One region of the Rhodococcus sp. G6(2025) genome, then DNA from elsewhere that is predicted to be linked to it. Evidence: riboswitches for the same ligand, from Rfam matches in the RefSeq annotation. Region 1 holds a riboswitch; each other region holds the start of a gene.

Region 1 (4,718 bases):
GTCGCCGGGGGAGACCGTCGCCTCGATCGCCGGCGCGTGGGGATACGTCAACCTCGGCCTCTTCGCGGCCGCCTATCGTCGCCGGTTCGGCGAGAATCCGTCGCAGACCAGGGCCTTCGGCCCCGTGAGTGGTTGACGAGTCCAGAGACTCCTCAACCACTCACGGGCGGCGGAGCCGCCTACAGCTCCGCGCGGACCAGCTTCGCCGCGTCGACGAGGTTGCGCAGCGACGCCTCGACCTCGGCGGGACCGCGGGTCTTCAGGCCGCAGTCGGGGTTGACCCACAGCCGTTCCACCGGCACCGCCTTCAGCGCCTCCCGCAGCGACGCCGCGATCTCCTCGACACCGGGCACCCGCGGCGAGTGGATGTCGTACACGCCTGGGCCGACGCCGAGGTCGAAGCCGACGGCGTTGAGGTCGTCGAGGACCTCCATGTGCGAGCGCGCGGCCTCGATGGAGGTGACGTCGGCGTCGAGCCTCGCGATGGCCTCGATGACCTCACCGAACTCCGAGTAGCAGAGGTGGGTGTGGATCTGCGTCGAGTCCGAGACGCCCGACGTCGCGAGACGGAACGCCCCGACCGACCAGTCGAGGTACGCCGGCTGAGCCGCGGCCCGCAGGGGCAGCAGTTCGCGCAGCGCGGGCTCGTCCACCTGGACGATCCGGATGCCCGCGCCCTGCAGGTCCACCGTTTCGTCGCGGATGGCCAGCGCCACCTGGTTGGCGGAGTCGGCCAGCGGCTGGTCGTCGCGCACGAACGACCACGCCAGGATCGTCACCGGACCGGTGAGCATGCCCTTCACCGGACGCTGCGTCAGCGACTGCGCGTACGTGATCCATTCGACGGTCATCGGGTTGCTGCGGCGCACATCGCCGTACAGGATCGGCGGTCGAACGCAGCGGCTGCCGTACGACTGCACCCAGCCGTTGTCCGTCGCGAAGAACCCGTCCAGCTGTTCGGCGAAGTACTGCACCATGTCGTTGCGTTCCGGTTCGCCGTGCACCAGCACGTCGAGGTCCAGCTTCTCCTGCAGCGCAACCACATCCGCGACCTCGGCGCGCATCCGGTTCAGGTACTCGGCCTCGTCGATCTCACCCTTGCGCCGGGCCGCGCGCGCGACGCGGATCTGCGTCGTCTGCGGGTAGGAGCCGATCGTCGTGGTCGGCAGCACCGGAAGCGACAGCGCCGACTGGGCTTCCCGACGTTCCGCCGCGGGACTGCGCCCCGGATCGGACGCGGTGAGCGCGTCCAGCCGGGCACGGACAGTGGCGTCGTGCAGACGTGGGTCGGTGCTGCGGGTGGACGCCGCCGCGCGGGCGAGCGCGAACTCGTCGTCGACGGATTCGCGACCGCTGGTCAGTGCGGTCCCGAGTGTGACGACCTCGCGGACCTTCTCGGTGCCGAACGCCAGCCACGACCGCAGCGCCTTGTCGATGCCGGTCTCCGCGTCGAGCGTGTACGGGACGTGCAGCAGCGAGCATGACGTCGAGACGGCGAGCGAACCGGTGCTGCCCAGCAGGGTGCCGAGCGACGCCAGGGCCGCGTCCAGGTCGGTGCGCCAGATGTTGCGTCCGTCGACGACACCGGCGACGACGTGCTTGCGGGTCAGATCGGGAACCGTGGCGAGGGGGTCGGATCCGGCAACCAGGTCGATCGCGATCCCCTCGACACCGGTCGACGCGATCGCGGGAAGTGCGTCACCGAGGCTGCCGAAGTACGACGCGACGAGGATCGCCGGTCGCGACTCCAGCGCGGACAACCGGTCGTAGGCCCGCTTGGCCGCCGCGATCTCCCCCGGTGTGCGGTCGGCGACCAGCGCGGGTTCGTCGATCTGCACCCAGTCGGCGCCCGCGTCGGCGAGCCGACCGAGCAGGTCCGCATACAGCGGGACGAGTTCGTCGAGGCGGTCGAGGAGGGGTGCATCCGAGCCGACAGCCTTCGACAGCAGCAGGAACGTGACCGGACCCACCACCACCGGGCGGGCCGGAATGTCCAGGGCACGTGCCTCTTCGAGTTCGCGGAGCACCTTCGACGGGTCGAGGGCGAACGTCGTCGTCGGGGAGATCTCCGGCACCAGGTAGTGGTAGTTGGTGTCGAACCACTTGGTCATCTCGAGCGGGGCGACCGTGTCGTTGCCGCGGGCGGCGGCGAAGTAGCGGTCGAGGTCGCTCTCGATGCCGGCGACACGGTCGGGCAGTGCGCCGAGCATCGCCGCGGTGTCCAGCACATGGTCGTAGTACGAGAACGTGTTGACGGGCACGGAGTCGAGGCCGGCGTCGCGCAGGCTCGTCCAGGTCTGACGGCGCAGATCCCGGGCGAGCGCGTCGAGCGCTTCGGCGTCGAGGCGGCCGGCCCAGTACGACTCGACGGCCTTCTTCAGTTCGCGATTCGGACCGATGCGAGGTGAGCCCAGCACGGTCGCGGTGAAAGTGAATGTCACGGTATCTCCAGTTGCGTACGCGGTACGGCCACCGCCGGCACACGGGTACACCTCTCGAGCCCAGGGACGTGCTGCAGCGCGAGAAGGTCTACACGCCCAATCCACGAGGCGGTAACCGTCGGGCACGGCGTGCCCGACACAGTCGGCAGGTCTTCGGACTCACAGGCAGCCGGTGCGACATCGCACCGGACCTAGTGGCCGTCGCTTCCCAGGCGGTTGCCCAGTGCATGGTGACGGCGGTCGTTCCTGCTCACCGCTGCGGGACAGTCCCGGATTCTCACCGGGTTCCCTCTCACACGCGAACTCCGGGGAGTCCGACGTGCTTCGACGCCAGGTGCGGTCTTCGGGGCTCCTCACGACCGCGCCGGGCGAACCAGCTGCACCGGCCAGCATAGGCCTTCGGCCCGTGCGCCTTTTTTGTAGCCCCAACTACCAAAAAGGCGCACGGGCCCGGAGGGCCTACAGCCAGCCGTTCGACTCCGCAGCGCGGACGGCCTCGGCTCGGGTGCTGGCGCCGGTCTTGCCGATCGCCGAGGAGAGGTGATTGCGCACGGTACCTGCGGACAGGAACAGTGCGGCCGCGATGGAGGCGACCGGCGCACCGTCCCGCGCCGCCCGCAGCACGTCCGTCTCCCGGTCGGTGAGCGGCGATTCCCCGCTGACGAGACTGTCGGCGGCGAGCGCGGGGTCGACGACACGCAGTCCGGCATGGACGCGCCGGACGGCGTCGGCGAGCTGCCGGGCCGGGGTGTCCTTCACGACGAACCCCGACGCACCGGCCTGCAGTGCCTTGCGCAGGTACCCGGGACGACCGAACGTCGTCACGATCAGGACGCGGGTCTGCGGCATCTCGGCCCGCAGTGCCGCGGCCGCGGCGATTCCGTCCAGACCGGGCATTTCGACGTCGAGGAGCGCGACGTCGGGGGAGTGCTCGCGCGCCGCCGCGACGACCTCGTCGCCGCGCCCGACCTCCGCGACGACCGTGAGGTCCGCCTCCAGGTCGAGCAGGGCGGCGAGGGCACCGCGGACGAGTGCCTGATCGTCGGCGAGCAGCAGCCGGATCGTCACGAGGCCTCTTCCTTCAGCACGTGCAACGAGAACCCGCCGGGTTGCGGATGAGTGATGACGACCCGGGCTCCGGCGGCGGCGGCGCGCTCCCGAAGGCCCACCAGCCCGTTCCCGTGCACGGATTCACTACACCCGGCGCCGTCGTCGACGACGGTGACCTCGCGTTCGCCCACCGTGACCGAGCAGTACGTTGCGCCGCTGTGCCGGACCACGTTCGTGACACCCTCCCGGACGGTCCACGCGAACAACTCGCGCAGTCCGGTGGGTACCGACTCTGTGCTGTTCGGCAGCTCCGCCTCGATTCCGGCCGACCGCAACGCTTCCCCGGCCCGGGCGATCTCCACCGGAAGCGACAGCCCCCGGATTCCCTGCACGGCCTGCCGGACGTCCGCGAGCGCGTCGCGGGAAAGACGTTCCAGGTCCGCCACTTCGGTGCGGGCCCGGTCGATGTCGATGTCGAGGAGCCGGCCGACGAGTTCGGCCTTGACGGTGATGACGGTGAGGGAGTGCCCCAGGATGTCGTGGAGGTCGCGGGCCATCCGGGTGCGTTCCTCCTGCACTGCGAGCCGTTCGCTCGCTTCCCGTTCCCGGACCAGTTCGATGTTGCGGTTGATCAGCTTGGTCACGCCGAACATCGCGAACGCTGCCGCGCACACGCCCAGCGAGAGCCCGGTGCCCGACCCCCAGTCCAGCACCGTGGAGATCACTTCCACGAGAACTGCGACGGTCAGGGCGGTGATCCCGCCGAGCCACGCGGGGAACAGCATGACCGCGGAGACGGCGAGGAAGACGGCGGCGGACAGCCCCGACGACCCGACGGCGACCACCATGACGGCCGCGAGCCCGAACAGTGCCACCACGAGCGGCGCCGCCTGGTTCAGCGGTGGCCGAAACTCGTTGTGCGCGCGCCGGGTATGCGACCACCGGAACATCGCGAGGTACGTCACCGCGAATGCGAGCGTGGCGATCCACCCGATCCAGCCGCGGACGTGATCGCGGGCGGCCCAGCCGTCGAGGAACGGCTGGAACAGGAAGACCGTCCAGGCGGCGGCGAAAATGAATCCGAAACGGCCCCATCGTCTGGTCACGACGGGGCCGTCGGGGGTGGTCACGGCAGTCACGATACCGCCGTCACACTCGCTCGGTGTCGCGCTGGAACCGCCACGCCGCACCGCCGACGAAGATCGCCAGCCACACCGCGACGTTGAG
Region 2 (4,718 bases), 2.8 Mb from region 1:
TCGTCGCCGGAGGTGCGCATCGCGGACGTGCCCCACACGGACAGGCCCACCGAGCGCGGCCACTCACCGTGATCGGACTTGTAGCGGTCCAGCAACGATTCGGCCATCGCCTGGCCGGTTTCCCAGGCGAGCCGGGACGGCACGGCCTTCGGGTCGACGGAGTAGAAGTTGCGGCCTGTCGGGAGCACGTTGATCAGCCCGCGCAGCGGCGAACCGCTCGGCCCGGCGGCGATGAATCCGCCGTCGAGCGCGTGCAGCACCTGGGCGATCTCGTTGTCGGTCTCGCGAAGCCGGGGCACCACCTCGGTGGCGGCGAAACGCAGGATCTTCGCGACGGTGACATCGTCGGTGAGGGTGTCGGCGGCCTCAGGTTCCCAATCGGCGTCGTGCATCCCCTGCACCAGTGCGTGCGCCTGCTGCTCGATGTCGTCTACGCGGGTGCGGGATTCGTCGCCGTCCTCGCTGAGGCCGAGCGCCTCCCGGAGTCCGGGAACGTTCTGCTCGCCGCCCCACATCTGCCGGGCGCGCAGCATCGCGAGCACCAGTTCGACCTCGGCGTCGTCGCGGGGGGCCGCACCGAGGATGTGGAGGCCGTCACGGATCTGGACGTCCTTGATCTCGCACAGCCAGCCGTCGACGTGCAGCAGCATGTCGTCGAACACGTCCTCGTCGGGCCGCTCCTCGAGTCCGAGGTCGTGATCCATCTTGGCGGCACGCATCAGCGTCCAGATCTGCTGGCGAATGGCAGGCAGCTTGGACGGGTCGAGCGCGGAGATGTTCGAGTGCTCGTCGAGGAGCTGCTCGAGTCGTGAGATGTCGCCGTAGCTCTCGGCGCGGGCCATCGGCGGGATCAGGTGATCGACGAGCGTCGCATGGGCGCGGCGCTTGGCCTGCGTGCCCTCGCCCGGATCGTTGACCAGGAACGGGTAGATCAGCGGCAGGTCGCCCAGCGCGGCGTCGGTGCCGCACGACGCGGACATGCCGAGCGTCTTGCCGGGCAGCCATTCGAGGTTTCCGTGCTTGCCGAGGTGGACGACTGCGTCGGCGCCGAAACCGCCGGCGGCGGCGTCCGCGGCGATCCACCGGTAGGCGGCGAGGTAGTGGTGGCTCGGTGGCAGGTCCGGATCGTGGTAGATCGCGACCGGCTTCTCCCCGAACCCGCGCGGCGGCTGCACCATCAGCACGAGATTCCCGAACTGCATTGCGGCGATCACGATTTCACCGGCAGGATCCTGCGAGCGGTCGACGTACAGTTCGCCCGGCGCCGGTCCCCAGTGCTCCTCGACGCCCTCGCGCAGTTCCGCGGGCAGCGCCGAGAACCACTCGCGGTAGCGGGCGGCGGAGATCCGGATCGGGTTGCCCTCGAGCTGCTCCGCGGTCAGCCAGTCCGGGTCCTGTCCGCCGGCGGCGATGAGGGCATGGATCAGCGCGTCGCCGTCCTGGGCGGCGAGACCCGGCACGGAATCCGGCCCGTCCGCCGGGCCGAGGTCGTATCCGGCGGTCCGCATCTCGGTGAGCAACCGGATCGCACTGGCCGGGGTGTCGAGACCGACGGCGTTGCCGATGCGGGCGTGCTTCGTCGGGTACGCCGACAGCATCAGAGCGATCCGGCGGTCGGATGCGGGGATGTGCCGGAGTCGGGCGTGCCGGACGGCGATGCCCGCCACCCGGGAGGCGCGCTCGGCGTCCGGAACGTAGGTGGAGAGACCGTCGGCGTCGATCTCCTTGAACGAGAACGGCACCGTGATCAGCCGACCGTCGAACTCGGGGACCGCGACCTGGGTGGCGACGTCGAGCGGCGACAATCCGTCGTCGTTGGACTCCCACGACTCACGGCTGCTGGTCAGGCACAGACCCTGCAGGATCGGCACGTCCAGCGCGGCCAGCGCGGCGACGTCCCACGCCTCGTCGTCGCCACCTGCCGAGACCCCGGCCGGCTTGGTGCCGCCGGCGGCGAGCACGGTGACCACCATCGCGTCCGCCCGGCGCAAAGTGTTCAGCAACTCCGGTTCGGCGGTGCGCAGCGACGCGCAGAAGATCGGCAGCGGGGTGCCGCCCGCCGCGTCGACGGCGTCGCACAGCGCCTCGATGTAGCGGGTGTTCCCGGCCAGGTGCTGGGCGCGGTAGTAGAGAACGGCGATCGTGGGGCTGTCCGGGTTCGCAGCGGGAGCGAACGGCGCGACGCCCCAGCTCGGCAGGTGGATAGGCGCCTCGAAACCGTGACCGGTCAGCAGCACGGTGTCCGACAGGAAGTGGTGCAGTTGGGCGAGGTTGTCGGCGCCGCCCTCGGCGAGATAGTTGTGCGCCTCCGCCGACACACCGGCGGTGACCGTCGAGCACTCCATCAGCTCGGCGTCCGGGGCGTGCTCGCCGCCGAGGACCACCACGGGCAGTCCGCTGGCCAGGACCGCGTCGAGGCCCTCTTCCCACGCCCGGCGGCCGCCGAGGATGCGCACCACGACCAGGTCGGCGCCGTCGAGCAGTCCCGGCAGATCCTCCTCGACCAGCAGCCGTGCCGGGTTGGCCCAGCGGTAGTCCGCCCCGCTGGCGCGTGCGCTGAGCAGGTCGGTGTCGGAGGTGGAGAGCAGCAGGATCACGTGTGGAGCCTTCCTGGGGGTGTCGCGCCCCGTGGCAGTGGTTCTGTGCGGAACCGTAGGTCGGAGGACGGCAGGTGAGGGTCTGGCTCGCCCACCGGTTTCGGCGAGCTCACAGTGGCGCGACCGCGCCGGATTTTCACCGGCTTCCTCTCCTGCTGTCGCAAGTGCTGGAGATGCTACCCGGGGCCGGACGTAACCTGGGACCATGGTCGACTCCCGTTCCCGCCCCGATGCATGCCCCGGCGCGCTGCAGGTCCACCAGGCCGCGGACGGCGCGCTCGCGCGCGTGCGCCTTCCCGGAGGTGTGCTGACCTCCACCCAGCTGCAGACCCTCGCGGAATCGGCCCGCGACCTCGGGAACGGCGAGATCGAACTGACCTCCCGCGGCAACGCGCAACTGCGGGCGGTCCGCGACCCGCGGGAGTTCGCCCGGCGCCTCGCCGACGCAGGTCTCCTGCCGTCGGAGACGCACGAGCGGGTCCGCAACATCCTCGTCTCGCCGCTGACCGGCCGGATCGGTGGTCTCGCGGATCTGCGGGATCTGGTCGACGAACTCGACCGGACGTTGTGCGCGGACTCCGCGTTGGCGGACCTCCCCGGCCGCACCCTGTTCACTCTCGACGATGGGCGCGGCGACGTGTCGGCGCTCGGCGGCGATTTCGGCGTCCATGCGGTCAGCGAGACGGAGGTCGCCCTGGTTCTCGCCGGTCGCGACAGCGGCGCCCGGATCACGACGACGGAATCGGTGGCGGTGCTCCTCGACGCCGCCCGCGTCTTCCTGGAATTGCGTGATCAGCACTGGCGGCTGTCCGAGATCGCCGACGGGGTCGAACGGACCCTGTCGGCATTGACGCTCGCACCGACCGCCGACCCGGTGAGCGGGTTCGACGAGCATCGGGCACCGATCGGATGGCTGGACCAACCGGACGGCAACGTGACCCTCGGCGGCGGTCTCGCGTTCGGGATCCTCGACGCCCGGCTGGCGGAGTTCCTCGCCGCCGTCGAGAAGCCGGTGGTCGTCACGCCGTGGAAATCGGTGCTGCTGTGCGATCTCGACGAGTGGTCCGCCGAGCAGGTCGTCCGGGTCCTCGCCCCGATGGGCCTGATCTTCGACGAGAACTCCCCCTGGCTGAACGTCAGTGCCTGCACCGGGCAGCCCGGATGCGAGAAGGCGCTCGCCGACGTGCGGTCCGACGCGCGGGATGCCGTCGCGCGCGGTGAACTCCCGGTGGAGGGCAGGCAGCACTGGTCGGGCTGCGAGCGGTGCTGCGGGCGACCCAAGGGGGAGGTCGCCGACGTCGTCGCCACGGAGACGGGTTACCGGGTGGAGGAGCCGTGACCGCGGTGCCTCTATCGTGAGCGAATGATCGAGTACATCCGAGACGGCGCGGAGATCTACCGCCAGTCCTTCGCCACGATCCGCGCCGAGGCGGATCTCAGTGCCTTTCCCGAGGACGTCTCACAGGCCGTGGTCCGCATGATCCACGCGAGCGGTCAGGTCGACCTCGTGGACGACGTCGCGTTCACCCCCGGCGTCGTGAAGGCCGCCCGCGCGGCGCTGGCGGGCGGCGCCCCGATCCTGTGCGACGCGCAGATGGTGGCGGCAGGCGTCACCCGGAAGCGTCTCCCCGCAGACAACGAGGTGCTCTGCACCCTGCGCGACCCCCGGGTCCCGGTGCTGGCGGAGCAGATCGGGAACACCCGCTCTGCGGCCGCGCTGGAATTGTGGGGCAGCAAACTCGAGGGTGCCGTCGTCGCGATCGGCAACGCCCCGACCGCCTTGTTCTACCTGCTGGACATGATCGAATCCGGTGCACCCCGGCCCGCCGCGATCGTGGGCGGTCCGGTCGGTTTCATCGGTGCCGCGGAGTCGAAGGAAGCGTTGATCGAGCACCCGGGCGGACTCGACTATCTGGTGGTCCGCGGCCGCCGGGGTGGCAGTGCCATCACGGCTGCGGCACTGAATGCGATTGCGAGCGAGGTCGAATGAGCTCCGAAGAGCGCGTGACCGGCAAACTGTGGGGCGTCGGCATCGGACCGGGTGACCCGGAACTGGTGACGGTCAAGGCCGCGCGGGTCATCGCCGAGGCCGATGTGGTGGCGTTCCACAGCGCCCAGCAC
Region 3 (4,718 bases), 1.5 Mb from region 1:
CAGCACCTCACCGGGACGCACGGAGAAGTCGATGCCGTGCAGCACTTCCCGCGACCCGAGTTCGGCGCGGACACGTTGCAGGCTCAGCGCGGTCACTGTTCGGCCCTCCGATACTGCCGGTAGAGCATCCACACGAAGATCGGCGCTCCCACGAGCGCGGTGACGACGCCCACCGGGACCTCGATGCTGTGCGCGACCGACCGCGCGGCCGTGTCCGCCGCGACCATCGCGATCGCGCCGAGGAATGCGGCGACGGGCAGCAGCCTGACCGCCCGGGCGCCCACGACGTACCCGGCCAGGTGCGGCACCAGCAGACCGATGAAGCCGATGCCACCTGCGACGGACACGGCGGCCCCGGCCAGCATCGACACACCGAGCAACTGCACGACGCGGAAGCGTCGCACGTTCATGCCGAGGGCGGCGGCGCCGTCGTCTCCCGCCTGCAGCAGGTCGATGCGGCTCGCGCTCAGCATCATCGCGGCCCCGACCGTCGCGAGTGCCACGGCCGGGAAGATCGCCGTCGACCAGCGCGAGTCGCCGAACCCGCCTGCCAGCCAGTGCATCACCGAACTCAGTTGATGCTCGTCCGCGACGACCAGGATCGAGAACGTGATGAGAGCCGAGAACACCTGCGCCGACGCGACGCCCACGAGGATGACGGCCGTCGGCTGCGGATACCGTCCGCCGATCGCCAGCGACAGGAACAGCGGCACCATCGCGCCCAGGAATGCCGCGACGGGAACGGTGAACGCGCCGAGCGCTCCCACCCCGAGCCCGAGCACCGTCACCACCACCACGCCGAAACCGGCACCCGAGGACACGCCGAGCAGATAGGGATCGGCCAGCGGATTGCGGGTCACCGCCTGCGCCACGGCGCCTGCGAGGGCCAGCGCCGCACCGACGGTCGCCGCGGTCAGCGCCCGCGGCAGCCGGGAGTCGAGGACGATCGACTCCCGCGCCTGTGACCACCAGGACTCGAATGCGCCGGGGGCCACGCGGTGCGCGACGATCGCCCACACGTCGCCGACCGGGATGCGCACGGAACCGAACGACACCGCGAGGCCGACGACGAACAGGGTTGTCAGCGCGAGCAGCACCGTCAGGCCCGCGAAACCGAGGCGTGCGCGGGCCGGGTGTGGTGCCTGCGCCGGTGGTGCCGCACGTTCTGCGGTGACGGTCATCGCGCGCCGACGTCGTCCGGATGAAGTGCCCGCGCGATCGTCTCCACCGACCGCACCAGGCGCGGGCTCTCGAAGAAGTCGTCGAGCGGCACCACCACGAAGCGGCCGGCCTTCACGGCGGGTGTCGTCGACATGATCGGGTGCGACTTCAGGAAGTCGATCTTCGCCTGCGCACTCGTCGTGCCGTAGTCGAGGACGACGATCGCCTCCGGGGCGCGTTCACCGATGATCTCCCAGGTGGACTTCGAATACGGCTTCTCCCCTTCGGCGAAGAGGTTGGCCGCACCCGCGTGGTCTGCGATGAGCTGGCCGACTCCCACACCGCCGATCGTCAGCGGGACGTCCTCGCCGGAATCGTAGAAGAACGTCGGAACCGGGGCGGCGCCCGCGATTTCGTCGCGCACGGCCTGCAACCCGGACGTCACCCGGTCGGTGATCGCCCGCGCCCGGTCGGGGTCTCCGAGGATCTCGCCGAGCTGCTGGTAGTCGCTGCGCAGCAGACCGATGTCCGGGAAGCCCTGCCCGCAGTACTCGGAGAACAGGAAGGTGGGAATGCCCTGGTCGCCGAGGGATTCGCGCGACCGCCCCTCCTTCTCGTCGAACGCGCTCCGCATTCCGCCGACCACCAGGTCTGGGTCGAGGTCGAGGATCTGCTCCCGGGTCGGGTATTCCTTCGCGAGTTTCGGGATCTTCGCGAAGGCGTCCGCGAACTCGGGCAGCGGGGTCGCGTCGCCGTACCCTGTGCCGACGATGCGGTCGCCGGCCCCCATCTCGATCAGCACCTCGGTGACGTGATCGTTCATGCTGATGATGCGCTGGGGCGGGGCGTCGAACGTCTCCGTTCGATCGCAGTTGGTGACGGACACCGGCTCGGCGAAGGATTCTGCGGAAGCGGTCTGCCCCACGGACTCCCCGCGCGAACACCCGGCGACCACCAGCGCGGCCACAGCGAGCGTGACCAGACCGGCACTTCTGAACAACTGACCGTGCATGTAAACCTCATTGCGGCTCAGAGCCACGAATGAGAAGTCAGCAGACGCCCGGTGCGGCGCCTGCAGGACTCCGCTTCGTAGACCACGACGAAAAGGATGTCGCACACCCCACGCCGGGTAATCGGGCTCGCCACCGAAATGATCTGGTGGCCTACCGTTGCGGGTCAGCGCCGGATTCGGACCGGCTTCCCCCGTGCGTGTGGCTGCAAGTGCGATGCCGAGTATGCACGATTTGCCGGGAGCCGCGTCACACCCCCGCCGGTGACACCCCGATCCGCACTACAGTCGGCAGTCGCAGCTGCCCGCCCCAGACACGCCGGAGATGACGCATGACACGTTGGGCCTCGACCGTTGTTTCACGCAAATGGTGGGTCCTGAGCCTCGCCGTCGTCGCCGTTCTGGTGAGCGGCGCGTGGGGCACCGGTGTCTTCGCGAAACTCAGCTCGGGCGGGTTCACCGATCCCGGTAGCGAATCCGCCGAAGTGGCCCGGATCGTCCAGGACAACCTGGGTCCGCAGACGCCGGACATCATCGCCATCTACACGGCACCCGAGGGGAAGACCTTGGACGACATCGGCCCCGAGGTCACCGCGAGTCTCGACCGGTTCGCCGCCGAGGTGCCGACGTACTCGGTGACGTCGTACTGGACCGCGGACGCGGCGAGAAAGCAGCTGATGGTGTCGGAGGACGGCACCAAGGCGTCGGCCGCGATCACCGTCGACCCCGACGCCGGGATCACCGCCGCCACGTTCGACGACCTGTTGCCGAAGCTCGAGGTGGAGGGCATCGACACCGAGTTCGCGGGCAATTCGGTGGTGGGTGTGGCGTTCAACAACCGGCTGCAACAGGACCTGGTGCTGGCCGAGGCGATCGCGCTCCCGATCACTCTCGTGTTGCTGGTCTTCATCTTCGGCGGTCTGGTGGCCGCGGCCGTTCCGGTGTTCGTCGGGCTGCTCTCGATCTTCAGCGCCCTGGCCACCCTGCGCCTGCTGACCCTGTTCACCGACGTCAGTTCGTTCGCGATCAACGTGGCGTCCCTGCTCGGCCTGGGGCTCGCGATCGACTACGGCCTGTTCATCGTCGGACGTTTCCGCGAGGAACTGGAGTCCGGCGCCGACGTCGCGGAGGCGACCCGGCGCACCGTCCTGACCGCGGGCCGCACCGTGCTGTTCTCCGGTCTGCTTCTCGTGTGCGCGTTCTCGGGCATGCTCGTGTTTCCGCAGGACGTGATCAAGTCGCTCGGGTTCGGTGCGATGGCCGCGGTCGCGAGCGCGGCGCTGCTGTCGCTCACCGCGGTCCCGGCGCTGCTCGCGATCCTGGGTCATCGCATCAACGCACTGACCTGGCGCAAGGATGCGGCGCAGCGCGGGGAGGTTCGCGCCCGCAAGTTCTGGGGCTCCGTCGTCACCTGGGTGATGCGGCGGCCGGTCGCCATCGCGGTCGGCATCGTCGCGGGGTTGATGGTCCTCGCCTCGCCCCTGCTCAGCGCATCACTCGGCGAGGTCACGTACACGGCGCTCCCGGAGAACGACTCCGCCCGGATCGCCACCGACACTCTCACCACCGAATTTCCCACCACCGGAAACGGCGCCACCCTCATTCTCCGGGGCACCGACGGCACGGCCCCGACCGCCGCCGACGGCGCCGCGGTCGCCCAGGCCGCCGGCCGGGTGGAGGGCATCGGGGCGGCCACCGTCGTCGCGTCCGGCAACGAGCTGGTCGCGGTCCAGGCCGTCTACTCCGAGGGCGTCACCACCGACGACCAGAGCGCCTCAGTGGACGGACTCCGTGCCATCACGCCACCCGAGGGAACCGAACTCCTCGTCGGCGGCGGTCAGGCGACCGTCGACGACGGGAACGCGGCGATCGTGCACTGGATGCCGGTGATGATCGCGATCATGGTGGGTTCGACGCTCGTGCTGCTGTTCCTGGCGTTCGGCTCGGTGGTGCTGCCGATCAAGGCGGTCGCGATGGCGGGGCTGAGCCTCGCCGCCACGTTCGGTGTGCTCACGTGGATCTTCGAGCTGGGCCACGGCGCGAGTCTGCTCGGGGTCAGTCCGGCACCGCTCGAGGCGACGTTCGTGGTCCTCATCCTCGCCGTGGTCTTCGGCCTGTCGACCGACTACGAGGTGTTCCTGATGTCACGCATGGTCGAGGCGCACGAGGCAGGCGCGACCACGGAGGAGGCGGTGCGCTTCGGCACCGAGCGCACGGGCCGCATCGTGACGGCCGCGGCGCTGCTGCTCGTGGTGGTGACCGGAGCGTTCACCATCTCCGGTCTGTCGATCATGCGGTTCCTCGGTGTGGGGATGATCGTCGCACTCATCGTCGACGCGACGGTGGTCCGCATGCTCCTCGTTCCGTCCCTCGTGAAGCTGATGGGCGAGGCCAACTGGTGGGCTCCGGCCTGGATGAAGAAGGTGCACGCCAAGGTGGGTCTGGGCCACTAGTGCATTATCTTACTTTGGAGTAAGTTCGGGTCATGTCCACCTACCTCGTCACCGGCGGAACCGGCTTCCTGGGTCGGCACGTGCTGCCCCTGATC

What was found. Region 1 has a riboswitch for cobalamin ahead of metE (5-methyltetrahydropteroyltriglutamate--homocysteine S-methyltransferase). Riboswitches for the same ligand answer to the same signal wherever they lie in the genome.
Region 2: it holds a riboswitch for cobalamin, as region 1 does, so the genes downstream of both, cobN (cobaltochelatase subunit CobN) here and metE (5-methyltetrahydropteroyltriglutamate--homocysteine S-methyltransferase) in region 1, are expected to answer to the same signal.
Region 3: it holds a riboswitch for cobalamin, as region 1 does, so the genes downstream of both, ACLIVD_RS13105 (ABC transporter substrate-binding protein) here and metE (5-methyltetrahydropteroyltriglutamate--homocysteine S-methyltransferase) in region 1, are expected to answer to the same signal.

The regions. Positions count from the first base shown of each region.
Region 1 covers NZ_CP179750.1:1,351,868-1,356,585, forward strand. The annotation lists gene ACLIVD_RS06465 (AraC family transcriptional regulator) at 1-136, shown strand, start outside; gene metE (5-methyltetrahydropteroyltriglutamate--homocysteine S-methyltransferase) at 180-2,441, opposite strand; cobalamin riboswitch at 2,569-2,779, opposite strand; gene ACLIVD_RS06475 (response regulator transcription factor) at 2,901-3,509, opposite strand; gene ACLIVD_RS06480 (sensor histidine kinase) at 3,506-4,630, opposite strand; gene ACLIVD_RS06485 (ABC transporter permease) at 4,641-4,718, opposite strand, start outside.
Region 2 covers NZ_CP179750.1:4,178,385-4,183,102, forward strand. The annotation lists gene cobN (cobaltochelatase subunit CobN) at 1-2,597, opposite strand, end outside; cobalamin riboswitch at 2,654-2,796, opposite strand; gene cobG (precorrin-3B synthase) at 2,803-3,936, shown strand; gene ACLIVD_RS19135 (precorrin-8X methylmutase) at 3,961-4,587, shown strand; gene ACLIVD_RS19140 (precorrin-2 C(20)-methyltransferase) at 4,584-4,718, shown strand, end outside.
Region 3 covers NZ_CP179750.1:2,892,472-2,897,189, reverse strand. The annotation lists gene ACLIVD_RS13115 (ABC transporter ATP-binding protein) at 1-96, opposite strand, end outside; gene ACLIVD_RS13110 (FecCD family ABC transporter permease) at 93-1,181, opposite strand; gene ACLIVD_RS13105 (ABC transporter substrate-binding protein) at 1,178-2,173, opposite strand; cobalamin riboswitch at 2,269-2,400, opposite strand; gene ACLIVD_RS13100 (MMPL family transporter) at 2,503-4,623, shown strand; gene ACLIVD_RS13095 (SDR family oxidoreductase) at 4,656-4,718, shown strand, end outside.